DNA from 2 places in the Kitasatospora sp. NPDC101235 genome. Region 1 is predicted to be linked to the other one. Evidence: predicted binding sites of a transcription regulator. Region 1 holds the regulator's gene; the other holds the start of a gene.
The links. Region 1 encodes HrcA, which represses chaperone genes, less so after heat shock. Its sites were predicted from a motif close to TTNGCACTCNGNNNNNCNGAGTGCNAA; they were not measured.

Region 1 (10,319 bases):
TGTGCCGGCGGCTGCGGCTGCTGTGCGTAAGGATTCTGGCCGTACTGCGGCGGCGGGTAGCCCTGCGCCATCTGGTTCCCCCGTGAGCTGTGGATCAAGAAACAGCCCCGCATCCTACCCACGCCCCCGCGCTCCGGAGCAGGAGGTCGGACGGGCCGACTTCCTGCTCCGGACGCCCTGCTCCGGTTTTCCCGCTCCGGAGGTCAGGCCGCCCCGCTACGCCCAGGGCAGCGGCGGCGCCGTACGGGCCGGGGTCTCGGCGAGCTTCGCCAGGGCGAGCCGCACGCCCTCGGCCAGCTGCGGGTCCTCGCCGGCCACCCAGTGGTGCGGGGCGAACGGCACCTCGACGTCCGGGTCGACGCCGTGGTTCTCCAGGCCCCAGCCGTAGTTCTCCACCCAGAACGCGTACTTGGGCTGGGTGACCAGGGTGCCGTCGACCAGCCGGTAGCGGCTGTCGATGCCGATCACCCCGCCCCAGGTGCGGGTGCCGACCACCGGGCCGATCCCGAGCGCCTGGACGGCGGCGTTGACCACGTCGCCGTCCGAGCCGGTGAACTCGTCGGCGAGCGCGACCACCGGGCCGCGCGGGGCGTCCGCCGGGTAGGGCACCGGGTGGTCGGTGTCCCGGATGACGTCCCAGCCGATGATCCGGCGGGCCAGCTTCTCGATCACCAGCTGCGAGGTGTGGCCGCCCCGGTTCCCGCGGACGTCGACGACCAGGCCCTCCCTGGCCATCTCGCTGCTCAGGTCGCGGTGCAGCTGGGCCCAGCCGGCCGTCTGCATGTCGGGCAGGTGCAGGTAGCCCAGCCGCCCGCCGGACAGCTCGCGCACCGCGGCCCGCCGCCCGGCCACCCAGTCGTGGTAGCGCAGCGCCTCCTCGTCGGCGAGCGGGACGACCACCGGGTGGCGCCGGTCGGTGCCGTCCTTGCCGGCCACGGTCAGCTCGACCGGCTGCCCGGCGGTGCCGGCCAGCAGCGGGGCCGGGCCGGTGACCGGGTCCACCGGGCGGCCGTTGACGGCGAGCACCGCGTCGCCCGGGCGGATCGCGGCGCCGGGCGCGGCCAGCGGCGAGCGGGCCCTGGGGTCGGAGGACTCCCCGGGCAGGATCCGGGCGATCCGCCACTGCTCGCCGTCCCGGACCAGGTCGGCGCCGAGCAGGCCTTGGCACCGGGCCGGCTCGGTGTACCGGCCGTACGGCAGCACGTAGGCGTGCGAGGTGCCGAGTTCGCCGTGCACCTCCCAGAACAGGTCGACCAGTTCGTCGTGCGAGCCGACCCGCTCGACCAGCGGCCGGTAGCGCTCCAGCACCCCGGCCCAGTCGACGCCGGAGAGGTCGGGGCGCCAGAAGTTGTCCCGCATCAGCCGGCCGTTCTCGGCGAACATCTGCCGCCACTCGGCGGCCGGGTCGACGGTCACCCGCAGCCGGGCGAGGTCGACGGTGGTCTCCTCGTCGTCGCCGCCCTTGTGGTCGGCCGGGACGATCCGCAGCTCGCCCTCGTCCAGCACGGCCGCCCGGGTGCCGTCCGCGCTGACCGCGAAGTCGTCCAGGCCGTGCACCAGCTGCTCGACCCGGCGCTTCCTCAGGTCGAAGCGCTCCAGCACCGGGCGGGGCCGGTCGTCGTCCAACGAGGCGGCCTCGTCACCGAGTTCGCCCATCAGCGGGGCCCTGGTCCAGAGCACGCCGTCCTTGGCGGCGGCCAGCTCCTCGAAGCGGCCGCCCTCGACCGGGAAGGGCACGATCCGGTCGGCGATGCCGTCCAGGTCCACCCTGGTCACGGGCGCGGCGTCGGCCGATGCCTCCTCGCCGTCCGCCTTCCTGGCCTTCGGCTCGTCCTCCTCCCCGCCGAGCGGGCGCCCGGCCCGCTGCGGCCCGAACGGAGAGGGCGTGTCGGCGGCCAGCGTGACCAGGTAGGGGCGGCAGCCGTTCGGGAAGGACAGGTCGAAGACGTGCGCGTCGTAGACCGGGTCGAAGTTGCGCACCGACAGGAAGGCCAGGTAGCGGCCGTCCGCGGTGAAGGAGGGCGAGGTGTCCACGAAGCGCGGCTGGGTGACCTCGCCGACCGTCCGGGTGGCCAGGTTGGCCAGCACGATCTGGCGCAGCGAGTGCGGGCCCATCCCGCGCACCGGGCGCGACCAGGCCAGCCAGGCCGAGTCCGGGCTGAAGGCCGGCCCGCCGGGCTCGCCGTCGGTGCTGCGGTCCAGCTCGTGCACGGCGCCGTCGGCCAGCGCGACCAGCAGCACCCGGCCGTCGTGCACGCCGAGCGCGGCCTGCTTGCCGTCCGGGGAGACCGCCAGCGAGTTGACCCGGCCGAGCTGCCCCGCGGCCAGCCGGCGGCGCTCGGCGCCGTGCAGGTCGGGGGCGTACTCCAGGGCGTCCTCGCCCTCGGCGTCGGACACCCACAGCACGCCCTGGGCGCCGTCCTCGCCCGGCACCACCCGGACCAGGCGCCCGCGCACGCCCGGGGTCTCGTCCAGCACCCGGGCCGGGCCCTCGCGGTGGGTCAGCCAGTGCACGCTGCCGCGCACCACCACGGCACTGCCCCGGCCGGTGCGGTCGGGGGCGACGGACTCCAGCCAGTGCGCGGCGGGCACCGGGCGGGGGCGGCGCCCGGCCCGCGGGCCGGCCGGCCGGACGTCGAGCCGGCGCGGCTCGGCGCCCTCCAGGTCGTCCAGCAGCCAGAGGTCGCCGGCCCGGTGGAAGACCACCCGGGTGCCGTCGGTGGTGGCGTTGCGGGCGTAGAAGCCGTCCGGGTCGGCGGTGTGGCGGCGCAGGTCGGTGCCGTCCGGGCGGCTGGACCACAGTTCGCCGACGCCCTCGTGATCGGACAGGAAGGCGATCCTGCCGCCCTGCCCGCCCTCCCCGGCCACCCACAGTGGCGAGTCCAACTGCCCGTCCAGCTCCGCGTGGACGCGGGCGAACTCGTCCCGGCCGAGCCACAGCTTGCCGGCCCGCCCGCCCCGGTACCGCTTCCACCAGGCCGGATCGAGGCCGGTGACGCTGTTCAGGAGCACCCGGTCCCCGCCCGGCTCGAAGGCGAGCCCGCCGACCGGCCCGTACGGCAGCCGCTGCGGCTCGCCGCCGTCCAGCGGCACGGCGTGCGCCCAGGTGCGGCGCGAACTGGCCTCACCGGCGCTGGTGACGGCGATCGGGCTGCCGTCGGCCGTCCAGCCGATCACCCGGGTCCGGTTGCTGCCCCAGTGGGTGAGCCGACGCGACGGGCCGCCGTCCACCGGCACCACGTGGACCTCGGGGGCGCCGTCCCGGGTGGAGGTGAAGGCGAGGTGCCGCCCGTCCGGGGAGAACCTCGGGTGGTGGACCGGCAGGTGGTCCGCCGTCAGCCGCCAGGCCCGGCTCCCGTCCAGCGGGGCGAGCCAGAGGTCGTCCTCGGCGACGAAGGCGACCAGGTCGCCGTGCAGGTGGGGATGGCGCAGGTAGGCGCCCGCCGAGGTGCTCGGGGAGGTGCTCAGGGAGTCCGTCACCCGGCCAGCCTAGGCAGGTGCGCGTACGATCCGCGCCGTTTTTCCCAGACTCCCGGCACCACCCGCGGACGGCGGCCGGGGCCGCCCCGGCCGCCGTTACGACCAGCGGCCGGTACGCCCGAGCAGCAGCGCGCCGGCGGCCACCCCGGCGGTGGAGGTGCGCAGCACCGAGGGGCCCAGCCGGTACGGCTTGGCGCCCGCCTCGGCGAACGCGGCCAGCTCCTCCGGGGAGACCCCGCCCTCCGGGCCGACCACCAGAAGAAGGTCGCCGCGCTCCGGCAGCCCGGCATGCGCCAGCGGCTCGGCGCCCTCCTCGTGCAGCACGGCGGCGAACGCGGCCTGTGCCAGCACCGGTGCCAGCTGCCTGGTGGTCATCGGCTCGCGGACCTCGGGGAAGCGCAGCCGGCGGGACTGCTTGCCCGCCTCCCGGGCCGTGGCCCGCCACTTGGCGAGCGCCTTGGCGCCGCGCTCGCCCTTCCACTGGGTGATGCAGCGCGAGGCGGCCCACGGGATCACCACGTCCACGCCGACCTCGGTCATGGTCTCCACGGCCAGCTCACCGCGGTCGCCCTTGGGCAGCGCCTGGACCACCACGATCCGCGGCGCGGGCTCCGGCTCCCGGCGCACGGCGGCGACCGTCACGTCGATCGCGTCCTTGCCGAGCACCTCGGCGACCGTGCCGTCCACGCCGAGCCCCAGCCCGTCGGCCAGGGTCACCGCCTCGCCCGGCTCCAGCCGCTTCACCGCGGCCGCGTGCCGCCCCTCCGGGCCGTCCAGGCGCACCACGGCCCCGGGCACGGCGGCGGCGATCCGCTCGGTCTCGACGACGAAGACGGGCGCGGTCATGACGGAGAACCTCCAGGAGTGGGACGGAAACACGGAAGAGGTGCCGGGGGCCTTCCCCCGGCACCCCTCCGCGGACGGCTACCGGCCGTTAAAGGCGTCCTTCAGCCGGGAGAAGAGGCCCTGCTGGCCCGGCGCGAACTGGCCGGCCGGCCGCTCCTCGCCGCGCAGCACCGCGAGGCGGCGCAACAGCTCCTCCTGCTCGGCGTCGAGCTTGCCGGGCGTCTTCACCTCGACATGCACTATCAGGTCGCCCCGGCCGCCACCGCGCAGGTGGGTGATGCCCCGGCCGTGCAGCGGGATCGACTGGCCGGACTGGGTGCCGGGCCGGATGTCGACCTCCTCCAGGCCGTCCAGGGTCTGCAGCGGCACCTGGGTGCCGAGCGCGGCCGCCGTCATCGGGATGGTGACGGTGCAGTGCAGGTCGTCCCCGCGCCGCTGGAAGATGGTGTGGGCGGTCTCGGCGATCTCGACGTACAGGTCGCCGGCCGGGCCGCCGCCGGGGCCGACCTCGCCCTCGCCGGCCAGCTGGATCCGGGTGCCGTTGTCGACACCGGCCGGGATCTTGACGGTCAGGGTGCGGCGGGCCCGCACGCGGCCGTCGCCGGCGCACTCCGGGCACGGGGTCGGCACGACGGTGCCGAAGCCCTGGCACTGCGGGCAGGGGCGGGAGGTCATGACCTGGCCCAGGAAGGACCGGGTGACCTGGGAGACCTCGCCCTTGCCGCGGCACATGTCACAGGTCTGCGCCGAGGTTCCGGGGGCCGCGCCCTCGCCGCTGCAGGTGGTGCAGGTGACGGCGGTGTCGACCTGGAGCTCCTTGGTGGTGCCGAAGGCGGCCTCCTCCAGGGTGATCTCCAGCCGGATCATGGCGTCCTGGCCGCGGCGGGTGCGCGAGCGCGGGCCGCGCTGGCCGGCCGCGGCGCCGAAGAAGGCGTCCATGATGTCGGAGAAGCCGAAGCCCGCCGCGCCGGCGCCGAAGCCGCCCGCACCGCCGCCGCCGCCCGGGGACAGCGGGTCCCCGCCGAGGTCATAGACCTGACGCTTCTGCGGGTCGGAGAGCACCTCGTAGGCGGCGTTGATCTCCTTGAACCGCTCCTGCGTCTTCGGGTCCGGGTTGACGTCCGGGTGCAGTTCGCGTGCCAGGCGCCGGAACGCCTTCTTGATCTCGTCCTGCCCCGCATCCCGTCGGACGCCGAGTACCGCGTAGTAGTCCGTGGCCACCAAATGCTCCGCTTGTTCCGCCTGTAGTAGTGCTGCGACTGGACGCCCCCGTTAGATTTCTAACGGCGGCCTTTGCTAGGACTCGGCCAGGATCTGGCCCACGTACCGCGCCACCGCTCGCACCGCCCCCATTGTGCCCGGGTAATCCATCCGGGTCGGACCGATCACACCCAGTTTGGCCACGCTCTCGTCGCCCGAACCGTAGCCGACCGAGACGATCGAGGTGGAAGTCAGCCCCTCGTAGGTGTTCTCCCGCCCGATCCGGACCGTCATCGCGGCGTCCGCGGTCTCACCCAGGAGGCGGAGCAGGACGACCTGCTCCTCCAGGGCCTCCAGCACCGGCTGGATGGTGAGCGGGAAGTCGTGCCCGAAGCGGGTCAGGTTGGCCGTGCCGGCCAGCATGATCCGCTCCTCGTTCTGTTCGGCGAGGGTCTCGAACAGCGTCGCCAGGACCGTGCTGACGGTCGGCCGGTCGACCTGCTCGAAGTGCGCCGGGAGTTCCTCCAGCAGTCCGGGGACCTCCGGGAGGCGCCGGCCGGTGGCTCTCGCGTTGATCCGGGCCCGCAGGTCCGCCAGCACCGTCTCGCCGACCGCGCCCGGGCAGTCGACCATCCGCTGCTCGACCCGACCGGTGTTGGTGATCAGCACCAGCATCACCTTGGCCGGGGCCAGCGCCACCAGCTCGATGTGCCGGACGGTGGAGCGCGACAGCGAGGGGTACTGCACCACCGCGACCTGCCGGGTCAGCTGGGCGAGCAGCCGCACGGTGCGGGCGACCACGTCGTCCAGGTCGACCGCGCCGTCCAGGAAGTGCCGGATGGCCCGGCGCTCGGGGGCGCTCATCGGCTTGATCTCGGCGAGCTTGTCGACGAAGAGGCGGTACCCCTTGTCGGTCGGGATGCGGCCGGCACTGGTGTGCGGCTGGTGGATGTAGCCCTCCTCCTCCAGCGCCGCCATGTCGTTGCGGACGGTCGCCGGCGACACCCCGAGGTTGTGCCGCTCCACCAGGGCCTTGGAACCGACCGGCTCCTCGGTGCCCACGTAGTCCTGCACGATCGCGCGGAGCACGGCGAGCTTGCGGTCGTCCAGCTGGCGGACCTCACCGGCCATGGGGCACGCACCTCCGTCTTCGCACGTTGTCCGACTGTGTCCCTTGCTGCTGCGGGCCGCTCCGGAAGGCCCCGGCCTTGGCACTCTGAACACGCGAGTGCCAAATCCGTACCTGCCAGTGTAAGGCCCGGGTCCTACGGCAGGAACGGCCCGACCGGGGTGATCCTCCCCGCAGTTCCGCCCACGGCCCGCGGGGCGCCGACGGTTCGATCCTCCCGGCGCCGGGATGGTGCCGGGAGGCCGTCCGGGTGGCAGCATCGATATCGACGGCGAACGGAGGAGCAAGCGATGTCGAGCTCGGGCCAGCACACCCGTTTCGCACCTGATCGCGGCCTGACCAGCCGCATGGTCGCGACGATGTTCGTGATCGGGCTGCTGTACGTCGGTTTCACGGGCCTGCTGATCGCGCTTCTGCGCGGCGCCTGGCCACTGATCGTCCTGCTGTCCGGCGGGCTGTTCGTCGCCCAGTTCTGGTTCAGCGACAAGATCACCGAGCGGGCGATGGGCGCCCGCCAGGTGTCCGCGGAGCAGTTCCCCCAGCTGCACGGCACCGTCGACCGGCTCTGCGCCCTGGCCGACATGCCCAAGCCCCGGGTGGCGGTCGCCGACAACGACATGCCGAACGCCTTCGCCACCGGCCGCAACCCGCAGAACGCGGTGGTCTGCGTGACCACCGGACTGCTGCGCCGGCTGGAGCCGGAGGAACTGGAGGGCGTCCTCGCGCACGAGCTGTCGCACGTCGCCCACCGGGACGTCGCGGTGATGACGATCGCCGGCTTCCTCGGCGTCCTCGCCGGGGCGATGACCCGGATCGCGATGTACGGCGGGTTCATGGGCGGCGGGCGCAACAACAACGACCAGAACGCGGCCATCGTGGCCCTGATCATCCCGCTGGTGTCGATGGTCGTCTACGCGATCAGCTTCCTGCTCACCCGGCTGCTGTCCCGCTACCGCGAGCTGGCCGCCGACCGCGCCGCCGCCCAGCTCACCGGCCGGCCCAGCGCACTGGCCGCGGCCCTCACCAAGGTGACCGGGCAGATCGCGGCCATCCCCACCGAGGACCTGCGCAAGTCGCAGCCGTACAACGCCTTCTACTTCGCCCCTGCGCTGAGCGCCCGGGAGACCGCCTCGCAGCTGTTCTCCACCCACCCGACGCTGGAGAAGCGGCTGGCGCAGCTGGCGAGGATCTCCGAGCAGCTCGGCCACTGACCCCCGATGTGAAAGGACCGCCGTGGGAATCCTGGACGCCCTGTTCGGCCGCACCAAGCCCGTCAAGCCCGACCTCGACCAGCTGTTCGGCGTGCCGTCCGCCGCGCTCACCCTGGAGGCCGGGGCCGGGTTCACCCCCACCGGGCTCGGCTCGGTCTGCTTCGCCGCCGTCGAGGGCGCGGCCTTCGTCCAGGTCGAGCAGCAGGTCCGGGCGCTGCTGGACGCCGACACCGAGCGCGGCGGCGTCCCGGTGGAGGCCTCCAGGGACGGCTACGGCTACTCCTGGCTGCTCGCCCGGCACCGGCCCGAGGAGCTGCCGGAGCTGGTGAACGACCTGCACGCGGTCAACAGCGAGCTGGAGGCGAACGGCTTCGGGCCGCAGCTGCTCTGCTCGCTCGTCGCCTTCCGCGACCCGCAGGGGCGGTCGCTGGCCCTGGTCTACCTCTACAAGCGGGGCACCTTCTACCCCTTCGCCCCGATGCCGGGCGGCGGGGAGAAGCGCAACAGCCCGCTGGAGCTGCAGGTCAACGCGATGCTGGGGAACGATCTGCGGCTGGAGAAGGACCTGAGCCGCTGGTTCCCGGTCTGGGGTGCGCCGGGTCTGTGACGGTGCGCGGGTGTCAGCCGCCGGTGGTCGAGCGGTACGCCTTCACGGCGGCGGCGAGGACCTCTTGGGTGTCCGTGGACGGCTTCCGGCCGGAGGAGTGCTGCACGACGAGGATCACGTCGCCCTGGCGGACGAAACCGGTGACCTTCTCGAACGGTTTCGAGCCCCCGGGGAAGGTCGAGGTGAAGTGGATCAGGAGGCTCTCGTCAGCCGGCACCCCGGCCGGCGTGACGGCCGCGGTCTCCCGGATCTTCGTGCCGTCCGTGAGTGTGGTGGTGAAGGAGGCGCAGCGCTTCGCGGCGCCGCGGATGGCGTCCATGACCTCGGCCGCTCGGCCGGGCGCGTAGCGGTCGAGCGACTCCCGGCCGAACCAGCCGTCGTCCTCGCCGCTGGTCGGCGGCCGTTCCAGGCCCACCGCCACGTTCTCCAGGGGTGGGGCGTGCGTCGTCGTGAAGGAGTCGACCTCGAGTTCGTCGCACCGAAGCGAGGCGATGGGGACGGGCGTGGCCGAAGCGGCGGTGGACGTCGGGTCGACCTCCACCGTGTTCAACCGGAACCCCCGGGGAAGCCGCTCCTGGGTCAGCAGGCCCGCACGCAGCCCGTCCTGCAGCGGCGCCCGACTGGAACTCGCAACGCTCTCCGGCCGGGCCTGCGAGTCGGCGGAGCACGCCGACACGCCGAAAACCACCAGAACGGCCCCACCCACCGCGCAGTGACGTGTGCGCACTGATCCACCCCCAGGATTCGTGATCGCCCGCACTCTCCCACATGTGCGCTCCCGGCTCTCACGTCCTCAGCACGCCGTCCGCTACAGCAGTCCGATGAGGAACCGGACCGCCAGGACGGAGCCGAGCAGCAGGAACCCGCCCAGGAGCCACAGCCCGACCGTCCAGGCCAGATCGGCGAGCCGGTCCCCGACGGTTCGCGGGGCCCCGTCCCAGGGGTCGCCGGGCCCGCCCCGGAAAGGTTCCGGGGCGGGAAGCGGGCCCGCGAGGTCCAGGCGCATGTGCTCCTCGGAGCAGTACGTGCGGTAGAGCACCTCGGCGGACCGGCGGTCGATCTCCAGGGCCAGCCACCCCTCGGGCAGCTCCAGACCCCCGCGGTCCGCCGTCCTGGGCTCCGTCCGGCCGCAGACGTCGCACAGCTCCAGGTCCTGGTCGTCCCCCGGTTCGTCCCGCTCCGGCACCCCACCACCGACGGCCTCGGCCGGTGCGGTGGCTTCCGCCGCACCGGCCGCCCCGGCGCCCCCGGTACTCGCCAGTTCCGACACGACGTACAGCACGAAGGCGGCCCCGAGGGCGGCCACGGCGGCGCCGGTGTACTGCGGCCAACAATCCTTCGCGAGGCCGAAGGCCGCCCCGGAGAGCACGAGGAACAGGAAGGTCCCGGCCCGGACGGCGCGGGAGTGGAAGCGGTGCATGCGGTGATCATGCCAGTGCCCGATCCCTATGATCACCCGTATGCGCAGCCGCCAGTACGGACCCGACCTGACCCCGCCGTGGAAGAAGCAACAGCCCGCCCCGGAGGTGCCCGCCGAGCGGGACCTGGTGGTCGAGGAGGCGGCGACCGGCTTCTGCGGGGCGGTGGTGCGCTGCGAGAGGACCGCCGAGGGCTTCACCGTCACCCTGGAGGACCGGTTCGGCAAGCACCGGGTGTTCCCGCTGGTGCCGCGCGGCTTCCTGCTGGAGGGCAGGGTCGTGACCCTGGTCCGCCCCACCGGCCCGGCGGCGCCGCGCACCCCGGCCCGCACCGCCTCCGGCTCGATCGCCGTCCCGAACGCCCGCGCCCGGGTCGCCCGGGAGTCCCGCATCTACGTCGAGGGCCGGCACGACGCCGAGCTGGTCGA
Region 2 (10,319 bases), on a different contig from region 1:
CCGGCAGTCCGTGGCGCGGCCGGCCTGGAGCGCGCCGAGCTGCTCTCCGCCCCCGGGGAGCGCGTGCTGCTGATCACCTGGTGGAGCGGCGAGCCCGCGCCCGTCGCCGACCCGCCGGCCGAACTGCTCGGCCGCCCGGTGCACCGCTGGTCCTTCATCAGTGAGCACATCGAGTAATCCGAAAAGCGGATGATACGGGGAACCGCCGCCCCGGCCGCTACCGTGCATAGCTGAGAGGCAGCTGGACGGGAACCGGGAGCGCGGTGCGGTGAGCAGGGACGGGCGGAGCAGGACCAGGACGTACGCGGCGGGGGCACTGGCTCTGCTGGCCCTCGCCACCGGGTGCGGGGAAAAGGGGGGCGGCGGCAGCGCCGCCCCGGCCGCGACCGCGGCAGCCCCGGCCGCACCCCAGTCCGCCGGCGCCGCGCCGGCCGCCGCGGCCACCACACCCGGCACCGCCCCGGCCGGGGGCGACGCCGCGGCCTGGGCGAAGTGGAACCTCAAGCCGCTCGCCCCGGCCCCCGCGCCGCCCGCCGACAAGCCCGTCAAGCTCGAACGCACCGGTGCCGTGCCGGTGTTCAGCGACGTGAAGACGAGCGACAAGGTCGTCTTCATCACCATCGACGACGGCGCCGAGAAGGACCCGAAGTTCGTCGAGATGCTCACCGACCTCAAGGTGCCGATCTCGATGTTCCTGACCAAGGACATAGTCAAGAACGACTACGGCTACTTCAAGCCGCTCCAGGCGCTGGGCAACCACATCCAGAACCACACCGTCACCCACCCGGTGATGAGCAAGCTCGCGCCGGAGAAGCAGAAGGCCGAGATCTGCGACGACCAGTCCGCGCTCACCCAGCAGTACGGCACCGCCCCGCTGCTGTTCCGCCCGCCGTTCGGCGACGGCGCCAACACCCCGACGCTCAACACCTCGGTCCAGGAGTGCGGCCCGCGCGCCATAGTGCTGTGGCGCGAGTCGATGCAGATCCACGACATGCAGTACCAGGCCGGCGACAAGAAGCTGAAGCCCGGCGACATCATCCTGGCGCACTTCCGCGGCCCCAAGGAGCTCAAGGGCGCCACGATGACCCAGATGTTCGGCGACCTGCTCGCCCGGATCCAGGAGCAGGGCTTCTCGGTGGCCAGGCTGGAGGACTACATCCAGGCGCCCGCGTCCTGAGCGGCCCGTACGGGCTGCCCCAGCATCATCAGCGGCCCGTGGTCGGTGCGGCTGAGGATCACCGTGACGGTGTTCGGCCCGGAGGGCTTGAGCTGACGGCGCAGCTCCTCCGGGGTGATCGCCATCCCGCGCTTCTTGATCACCACCGTGCCGACCCCGCGCTCGCGCAGCAGCGCCTTCAGCTTCTTGATGTTGAACGGCAGCACGTCGGTGAGCTCGAAGGCGTGCGCGTACGGGGTGGCGACCAGCTCGTCCGAGGTCAGGTAGGCGATCTTCGGGTCGATCAGCCGACCGCGCACCTGCCCGGCCACCTCGGCCACCAGGTGCGCCCGGATCACCGCGCCGTCCGGCTCGTACAGGTAGCGCCCGACCGGGCCGGCCGGCGGGTCGGGCAGGTCGCCGCCGGTCAGGCTGGCGCCCTGCGGCAGCAGGGTGGCGCGGTGCGGGCTCGCGGCCCCGGTGCCGAACCAGAGCACCGCCTCCTTGACGTCGCCGTGGTCGGAGACCCACTCGGCCTCGGCGTCCTGCGGCACCGCCTCGTGCGGGATGCCCGGCGCGACCTTCAGCGCGCCGATCGGGGTCCTCCGGCCGGCCTCGATCGCCCAGGAGAGCGGCGGGGCGTACGCCTCCGGGTCGAACACCCGGCCGCGCGAGGTGCGCCGGGCCGGGTCGGTGAACACCGCGTCGTAACCGGTGACGTCCACCTCGGCGACGTCCGCGCAGCGCACCTCAACCAGTCCGGCCAGGCCCAGCGCGGCGGCGTTGGCCGCGGTGGCGGCGCAGGCCGCCGGGTCCTTGTCCACGGCCAGCACCTCGATGCCCGCCCGGGCCAGCGCCAGCACGTCCCCGCCGATGCCGCAGCACAGGTCCGCCAGCCGTCGTACGCCCAACGCGGCGAACCGCTGCGCGCGCCACTCGGCCACGCTGCGCCGGGTGGACTGCTCGACCCCGTTGGGCGTGAAGTACATCAGGTCGGCGTCCGCCCCGAACTTCGCCCGGGCCCGCTGCCGCAGCCGCGCCTGCCCGAACGCCGCCGACACCAGCTCCGCCGGGTGCTCCCGCCGCAAGCGGGTCGCCAGCGCCAGCTCCTCCTCGGGGGTGAACTCGCGCAACTCGGCGAGCAGGGCCTGGCCCTCGGGCGTCAGCAGCGGCTGGAGGTTCTCGATGTCCACGGGGCCATTCTCGCCGGTCAGGCGAGGAGGGCGCCCAGTGTGACGGCGACCGGCGGGAGCGGGGCGAGCAGCGCGTCCTTCACGCCGGCCGGCTTCGGCGGGCCGGACGTCGTCACCGCCACAGGACGCCCGAGGAGAAGACCACCGGCAGCAGGAACGGCGAGAGCGCGGCGGTGACCGGGAGGAACCGGTAGCCGGACCGCCGGGTGCGGAAGGCGACCACGAGGCCCACGGCCAGGGCGACGACCGGGGCGGCCAGCATCCCGATGCCCAGGAAGGCCCACATGAGCCCGTCCCCGTCGTCCCCGTGGCCGGGGCCGCTGCCGAGGCAGGCGACGAGGAAGAAGACGACGAACGGCAGTACGCCTCCCAGCAGGGGCAGTGCCAGCAGGGCGAGAGCCGCGTCCTTGGGCCGGGTCGGGCCGACACGCATCGGGATCGAGGTCATGGCAGGAGTCTGGCCGTCGGGCCCGGCGCCGCACATGAGTACGACTACTCATCCGCGAACCAGGGGTCCTCAGGGCGCGTCGTTGGCACTCTGGTTGACTGAGTGCTAACACGGCCCTATGGTCGTCCTTGGCACTCCCCACTGGGGGAGTGCTAACGCGAAGACGCGTGTCTGACCCCCGCGACGGCAGGCCCGCAGGTTCGCCACCTACCCGTTAGAAAACTCCCGTAATCTCCGAAGGGGAGCTCGGACGTGACCACCAGCAGCAAGGTTGCCATCAAGCCGCTCGAGGACCGCATCGTGGTCCAGCCGCTCGACGCCGAGACCACCACGGCCTCCGGCCTGGTTATCCCGGACACCGCCAAGGAGAAGCCCCAGGAGGGCGTCGTCCTGGCCGTCGGCCCGGGCCGCTTCGAGGACGGCCAGCGTCTGCCGCTCGACGTCGCCGTGGGTGACATCGTCCTGTACTCGAAGTACGGCGGCACCGAGGTGAAGTACCAGGGCGAGGAGTACCTGGTGCTCTCCGCCCGCGACGTTCTCGCGATCATCGAGAAGTAAGACGTCCCGACCCGCCCCGGATCCGTGTCCTCAGTGACAGTGGCCCGGGGCGTGGTTGTTGGTTCACGTAGTTCGGCGGCCGGTGGGCCGGCCGCAGCCCCGAGGGAATAGGGAACATGGCGAAGATCCTGCAGTTCGACGAGGACGCCCGCCGCTCGCTGGAGCGCGGTGTCAACAAGCTGGCCGACACCGTCAAGGTGACCATCGGCCCCAAGGGCCGCAACGTCGTCATCGACAAGAAGTTCGGTGCCCCGACCATCACCAACGACGGTGTCACCATCGCCCGCGAGGTCGAGCTGGACGACCCGTACGAGAACCTTGGCGCGCAGCTCGTCAAGGAGGTCGCCACCAAGACCAACGACGTCGCGGGTGACGGCACCACCACCGCCACCGTGCTGGCCCAGGCCCTGGTCAACGAGGGTCTGCGCAACGTCGCCGCCGGTGCCGGCCCGGCCGCCCTGAAGAAGGGCATCGACAAGGCCGTCGCCGCCGTCTCCGAGCACCTGCTCTCCGTCGCCCGCGAGATCGAGGGCAAGGACGACGTCGCCGCCGTCGCCTCCCTCTCCGCCCAGGACACCCAGGTCGGCGAGCTGATCGCCGAGGCGATCGACAAGGTCGGCAAGGACGGTGTCATCACCGTCGAGGAGTCGAACACCTTCGGCGTGGAGCTGGACTTCACCGAGGGCATGCAGTTCGACAAGGGCTACCTGTCGCCGTACTTCGTCACCGACGCGGAGCGGCAGGAGGCGGTCCTGGAGGACCCGTACATCCTGATCAACCAGGGCAAGATCTCCTCCATCCAGGAGCTGCTGCCGCTGCTGGAGAAGATCCTCCAGGGCGGTGCCTCCAAGCCGCTGCTGATCATCGCCGAGGACGTCGACGGCGAGGCGCTGTCGACCCTGGTCGTGAACAAGATCCGTGGCACCTTCAACGCCGTCGCCGTCAAGGCCCCGGGCTTCGGTGACCGCCGCAAGGCGATCCTCGGCGACCTGGCCGTCCTGACCGGTGGCCAGGTCATCTCCGAGGAGGTCGGCCTCAAGCTCGACCAGGTCGGCCTGGACGTGCTGGGCACCGCCCGCCGCGTGACCATCACCAAGGACGAGACCACGGTCGTCGACGGTGCCGGTGACGCCGAGGCCGTGGCCGGCCGCGTCGCCCAGATCAAGGGCGAGATCGCCGCGACCGACTCCGACTGGGACCGCGAGAAGCTGCAGGAGCGCCTGGCCAAGCTGGCCGGCGGCGTCTGCGTCATCAAGGTCGGCGCCGCCACCGAGGTGGAGCTGAAGGAGCGCAAGCACCGCCTGGAGGACGCCATCTCGGCGACCCGCGCCGCGGTCGAGGAGGGCATCGTCGCCGGCGGTGGCGCCTCCCTGGTCCACGCCGCCAAGGTGCTGAACGACGGCCTGGGCCTGTCGGGTGACGAGGCCACCGGTGTCGCCGTGGTCCGCAAGGCGCTGCACGAGCCGCTGCGCTGGATCGCCCAGAACGCCGGCCTGGAGGGCTACGTCATCACCTCCAAGGTCTCCGAGCTGGAGATCGGCCAGGGCTACAACGCCGCCACCGGCGAGTACGGCGACCTGGTGAAGGCCGGCGTCATCGACCCGGTCAAGGTCACCCGCTCCGCCCTGGAGAACGCCGCCTCGATCGCCTCCCTGCTCCTCACCACCGAGACCCTCGTGGTGGAGAAGAAGGAGGAGGAGGCCGACAACGGTCACGGCCACTCGCACGGCCACGGCCACTCGCACTGAGGCCCGAACCACTGACCGGAGGCCCGGTCCGCGCCCCGCGAGGGGAGGCGGGCCGGGCCTCCGGCCGTCCGCCCTTGACCTTTCAACTATCAGCGGAATTTTGCAGAACGCAAAGATTGCCTTATAACTAAGGCATGATCGAGGCCCGCCACCTGCGCGTCCTGCGTGCCGTCGCACGCACCGGCTCCTTCTCCGCCGCCGCCCGCGAGCTGGGGTGTACGCAGCCCGCCATCAGCCAGCAGATGAAGGCCCTGGAGAAGTCGGTGGACACCCCGCTGGTGGTCCGCTCGGGCCGCGGGATGCAGCTCAGCGAGGCCGGTCGGGTCCTGCTCAAGCATGCCACCGGAATCCTGGCCGGGCTCTGCGCCGCCGAGGAGGAGGTGGCCGCGATCGCCGGGCTGCGGGCCGGACGGGTGCGGCTGGTCTCCTTCCCGACCGCGAGCTCCACCCTGGTGCCGCCCGCGGTCGCCCGCCTGCGGGACGGCCATCCGGGGGTGCGCGTGTCGCTGGTCGAGGCGGAGCCGCCGGAGTCGCTGGCGATGCTGCGCGGCGGCGAGTGCGAGATCGCGCTGGCCTTCCGCTACCCGCAGTCCGACGGCGCCGTCGCGCTCCCGGCGCCCGCGCACGGTACGCCGCGCGAGGCCCGGGCCGAGGCCAACCTGGAGGCGCAGCAGCTGACCGCGGGGACCGACTGGTCCGATCTGGTGGCCACCCCGCTGCTGGACGACCCGCTGGTGGGCCTGCTGCCCGCCGCTCATCCGCTGGCGGGGCGGGGCGGGGCGGTGGAGCTGGCCGAGCTGGCGGGGGAGCAGTGGATCGCCGGCTGCCCGCAGTGCCGGGGGCACCTGGTGGAGCTGTGCGCCGGTGCGGGCTTCGAGCCCCGGATCGACTTCGCGACGGACGACTACCCGGCGGTGGTCGGCCTGGTGGCGGCCGGGCTCGGGGTGGCGGTACTGCCTCGGCTGGCACTTCAGTCGGTGCGCCCTGACGGCGTGTCGACGGTGCCGGTGCGGACGGCCTCCGGGGCACCCGCGGTGCGCCAGGTGGTCGCGCTGACCCTGCCGGACCTGGCCGAGGTGCCGGCCGTGGCGCTGATGCTGGAGCGGCTGGCGGGGGCGGCCGCCGATCGCTGACGGTGGGTGACGGGGCTGCCGCGGCCCTGCACGTACGGTGAGCCGACAGGCTGAGGCGTCACGAAGAAACGTTTCTTCACGACGCTCGTGGAGACGGGTCTAACGCTGGGCGACCGCCGGCGGGGCCAGGGGGACCTCGACCAGCCGGTGCCGCGAGCGCCCCAGCATCTCTTCGCGCTCGTCCTCGGTCATCCCGCCCCAGACGCCGTACGGCTCACGGACCGCCAGCGCGTGCGCCGCGCACTCGGCGATCACCGGACAGCGCATGCAGACCTCCTTGGCACTGGCCTCGCGCGAACTGCGTGCGGCCCCGCGCTCGCCCTCGGGGTGGAAGAAGAGCGAGCTGTCCACGCCACGGCAGGCTGCGGAGAGCTGCCAGTCCCAGAGGTCCGCGTTGGGACCGGGGAGGCGGGAGAAATCTGCCATGGCTCATTCCCTTCAGAGGCTGTCGGCCGTCCGGCCGGGCGTTCGGCGGGAGGCTGGCTGCCGAGCGGTGCGGCGGGGCTTCGATGCGCTGGTATGGACACCTGGAAATATGACTTAAGGCAACTCCATGGACAAGTCACCCACACACTGGCACAACAGTCAATGACCATACGAAAGCTATAAAAGCGGGCATAGTGGGCAACTGCTCCGCCGGGCGCGGGCGTGGCAATCGGGTGGCCGACGGGCGCGCGACGTGCCGAATCGGTGTGCGGGTCGCACGCCGACCGCGCGCGAGCTGCGGAAAAGTGCGGCGTGTGCACCGCGATGCAGCTGATCGGTAATGGGTTGGCCACGTACAGTGGTGGAGGTGGCCCCGAAGGCCGTAACTCATTCGAGTGACGGTCGTTGGAAGTGCGGAGGCGGTCAGCGGGCGCCGGACGTCGGAACGATCGCGGGCAGGTTGGGGCGATCGGCACGGAGTCTGTCGCCGATCGGCCGTGTCGGAGAGGTTCGTACCAGCCAGGAGGCTCAACGTGACGCGGATCAGCTGCGGAGGACGACGGTCATGACTTCCGTTCTCGTTTGCGACGATTCCCCGCTCGCCCGCGAGGCGCTTCGCCGCGCGGTCGCGACCGTACCCGGTGTGGACCGGGTCACCACCGCGACGAACGGGGAGGAGGTCCTCCGCCGCTGGGTGGCCGACCGCTCCGATCTCGTTCTGATGGACGTCCGGATGCCCGGCCTCGGCGGGGTCGAGACGGTCCGGCGACTGCTGTCCGCCGACCCGGGCGCGCGGATCATCATGCTCACCGTCGCCGAGGACCTCGACGGTGTCGCGCTCGCGGTGGCCGCGGGCGCCCGCGGGTACCTGCACAAGGACGCCTCGCGCGCCGAGCTGCGGGCCACCGTCACCCAGGCCCTCGCCGACCCGACCTGGCGGCTCGCCCCGCGCCGGCTGCGCAGCCCCGACATGGGGGCGGCGCCGACCCTGACGGCGCGTGAGATCCAGGTGCTGGAGGGCATGAGCCACGGCCGCAGCAACGCCGAGATCGGCCGCGAGCTGTTCCTCTCCGAGGACACCGTCAAGACCCACGCCCGACGGCTGTTCAAGAAGCTCGGGGCCTCCGACCGGGCGCACGCGGTGGCGCTGGGCTTCCGCTGGGGCCTGGTCCGCTGACCACCGGCGGCGCCGCCGGTTGCGGCGCGCCGTCGGCGGTTCCCGGAACGGGCGCAGCACGGGCGTGTGACGTTACGGTCCCGAGGTTGCACCATGGAGGAGTGGAGCACCTCGGGGACCAGCGGACAGGCACTGCGGCGAACCACGCAGCCGCAGGACACTCGGTGGACGGCGCGACGGACGGGACCACCACCGACGACGGCGGGGCGGGAGGCGGCACGGTGCAGGAGGGGCTGGTGGTGCGCGGCACGCCGTACGGTGCGGCACCGCATAACGTTCCGGTGCACAACTCCGGACGCGGTGCCGCGTTTTCCCACTCGACCAGGCACCATGGACCGATGCGCGACGACGTCGCCGGTGCGGCCGGCCAGGCGGACCCGGTGGAGGCCGAGCCCTCCGGTCCGGGCCACGATCCGTCGTACGCCGATCCCGGCGGTTCCGCCGGTGCGACCGGACCGGGCCGCCCGCCGGTGCTCGGACGGGGTGGCTCGCCGCTGGTGGGCGAGCTGGTCGCGGCCGCGGTGCGCGGCGAGGGCCCGGCGATCGACGCGCTGCTCGCCTACGTCCACCCGCTGGCGCTGCGGTACTGCCGCGCCAAGCTGGTCCGGCTGCCCGGCGGGGCCCGGCACCACGTGGACGACGTCGCGCAGGAGGTCTGCGTCGCGGTGCTCTGCGCGCTGCCCCGGTACAAGGACCAGGGGCGCCCGTTCGAGGCCTTCGTCTACGGGATCGCCGCGCACAAGATCGCCGATCTCCAGCGGGCCGCGATGCGCGGGCCCGGTTCGACCGTCGTGCCGCAGGACGACCTGCCGGAGGTGCCGGACGAGGCGCTCGGCCCGGAGGAGCAGGCGCTGCTGAGCAGCGACGCGGCCTGGGCGAAGGAACTGCTCTCCAACCTGCCGGCCCGTCAGCGCGAACTGGTGCTGCTGCGGGTGGCCGCCGGGCTGTCTGCGGAGGAGACCGGCGAGGTGCTCGGGATGTCACCGGGTGCCGTGCGGGTCGCCCAGCACCGGGCGCTCAGCCGGCTGCGGGCGCTCGCGGAGGAGTCCTCCTGATCCGTGCCGGTTGCGCCGGGTGCGCGCCGATTGTGAGGAATGGGCCACGGGGCGGGGTTGTTGTCAAGGGCACACGAGGACACATTCGCGGTGCCAGTACCATGGGGTATCGGCGCCTGGGCGGGTTGCCAAAGTTTCACGGGTGCGCGCGGGGTCCCCTTGGAGGATCCTCCCATTGCACCCGGCTTCGGCGGTCTGCGCGAGTGAGCGATGAATGCGCCCCCACCCTCAGGGCGTGAGCGGATTAGGCCGGCCACGGAAGGTACCCCCCAAATGTCTTACAACGCCGCAGGCGTACCCGAGAAGTTCGCCATGCTCGGGCTCACGTTCGATGACGTCCTGCTGCTGCCCGGGGCCTCCGAGGTGCTGCCGAACCAGGTGGACACCTCCTCCCGGGTCTCCCGGAACGTCCGCGTCAACATCCCGCTGCTCTCCGCGGCGATGGACAAGGTCACCGAGGCCCGGATGGCCATCGCGATGGCGCGCCAGGGCGGCGTCGGCGTGCTGCACCGCAACCTGTCGGTCGAGGACCAGGCCAACCAGGTCGACCTGGTGAAGCGCTCCGAGTCCGGCATGGTCACCGACCCGATCACGGTCGGCCCGGAGACCACCCTGGCCGAGGCCGACGCGCTGTGCGCCAAGTTCCGCATCTCCGGCGTGCCGATCGCCGACGAGGCGGGCAAGCTGCTCGGCATCGTCACCAACCGTGACATGGCCTTCGAGTCGGACCGCAGCCGCCAGGTCCGCGAGATCATGACCCCGATGCCGCTGATCACCGGCAAGGTCGGCATCTCCGGGGTCGACGCGATGGCCCTGCTGCGCCGCCACAAGATCGAGAAGCTGCCGCTGGTCGACGACGAGGGCCGGATCAAGGGCCTGATCACCGTCAAGGACTTCGTCAAGGCCGAGCAGTACCCGAACGCCGCCAAGGACGCCGAGGGCCGGCTGCTGGTCGGCGCCGCCGTCGGTGCCAGCGCCGAGGCGTTCGACCGGGCCCAGGCCCTGGTCGAGGCCGGTGCGGACTTCCTGGTGGTGGACACCTCGCACGGCCACAGCCACAACGCGCTGGCCTGGATCGCGAAGATCAAGTCCGCCGTCAAGATCGACGTCGTCGGCGGCAACGTGGCCACCCGGGACGGCGCCCAGGCGCTGATCGACGCCGGCGTGGACGGCGTCAAGGTCGGCGTCGGCCCCGGCTCCATCTGCACCACCCGCGTGGTCGCCGGCATCGGCGTCCCGCAGATCACCGCCATCTACGAGGCCGCCCAGGCCTGCCAGGCGGCCGGCGTGCCGGTCATCGGCGACGGTGGCCTCCAGTACTCGGGCGACATCGGCAAGGCGCTGGCCGCCGGTGCCGACACCGTGATGCTCGGCTCGCTGCTGGCCGGCTGCGAGGAGTCCCCGGGCGAGCTGCTGTTCATCAAC

Region 2: a site for HrcA is predicted at 2,880-2,906, ahead of groES (co-chaperone GroES). Genes of this name have one in related genera too.

The regions. Positions count from the first base shown of each region.
Region 1 covers NZ_JBIWNZ010000001.1:138,396-148,714, reverse strand. The annotation lists gene ACIRRH_RS00685 (RDD family protein) at 1-71, opposite strand, end outside; gene ACIRRH_RS00680 (PDZ domain-containing protein) at 217-3,480, opposite strand; gene ACIRRH_RS00675 (16S rRNA (uracil(1498)-N(3))-methyltransferase) at 3,577-4,326, opposite strand; gene dnaJ (molecular chaperone DnaJ) at 4,405-5,547, opposite strand; gene hrcA (heat-inducible transcriptional repressor HrcA) at 5,623-6,657, opposite strand; gene htpX (zinc metalloprotease HtpX) at 6,946-7,866, shown strand; gene ACIRRH_RS00655 (hypothetical protein) at 7,889-8,473, shown strand; gene ACIRRH_RS00650 (hypothetical protein) at 8,487-9,149, opposite strand; gene ACIRRH_RS00645 (hypothetical protein) at 9,282-9,893, opposite strand; gene ACIRRH_RS00640 (DUF3097 domain-containing protein) at 9,934-10,319, shown strand, end outside.
Region 2 covers NZ_JBIWNZ010000003.1:150,555-160,873, reverse strand. The annotation lists gene ACIRRH_RS06790 (hypothetical protein) at 1-177, shown strand, start outside; gene ACIRRH_RS06785 (polysaccharide deacetylase family protein) at 269-1,177, shown strand; gene ACIRRH_RS06780 (SAM-dependent methyltransferase) at 1,153-2,349, opposite strand; gene ACIRRH_RS06775 (hypothetical protein) at 2,462-2,797, opposite strand; gene groES (co-chaperone GroES) at 3,050-3,355, shown strand; gene groL (chaperonin GroEL) at 3,472-5,103, shown strand; gene ACIRRH_RS06760 (LysR family transcriptional regulator) at 5,238-6,236, shown strand; gene ACIRRH_RS06755 (WhiB family transcriptional regulator) at 6,336-6,662, opposite strand; gene ACIRRH_RS06750 (response regulator transcription factor) at 7,228-7,839, shown strand; gene shbA (RNA polymerase sigma factor ShbA) at 8,178-8,894, shown strand; gene guaB (IMP dehydrogenase) at 9,168-10,319, shown strand, end outside.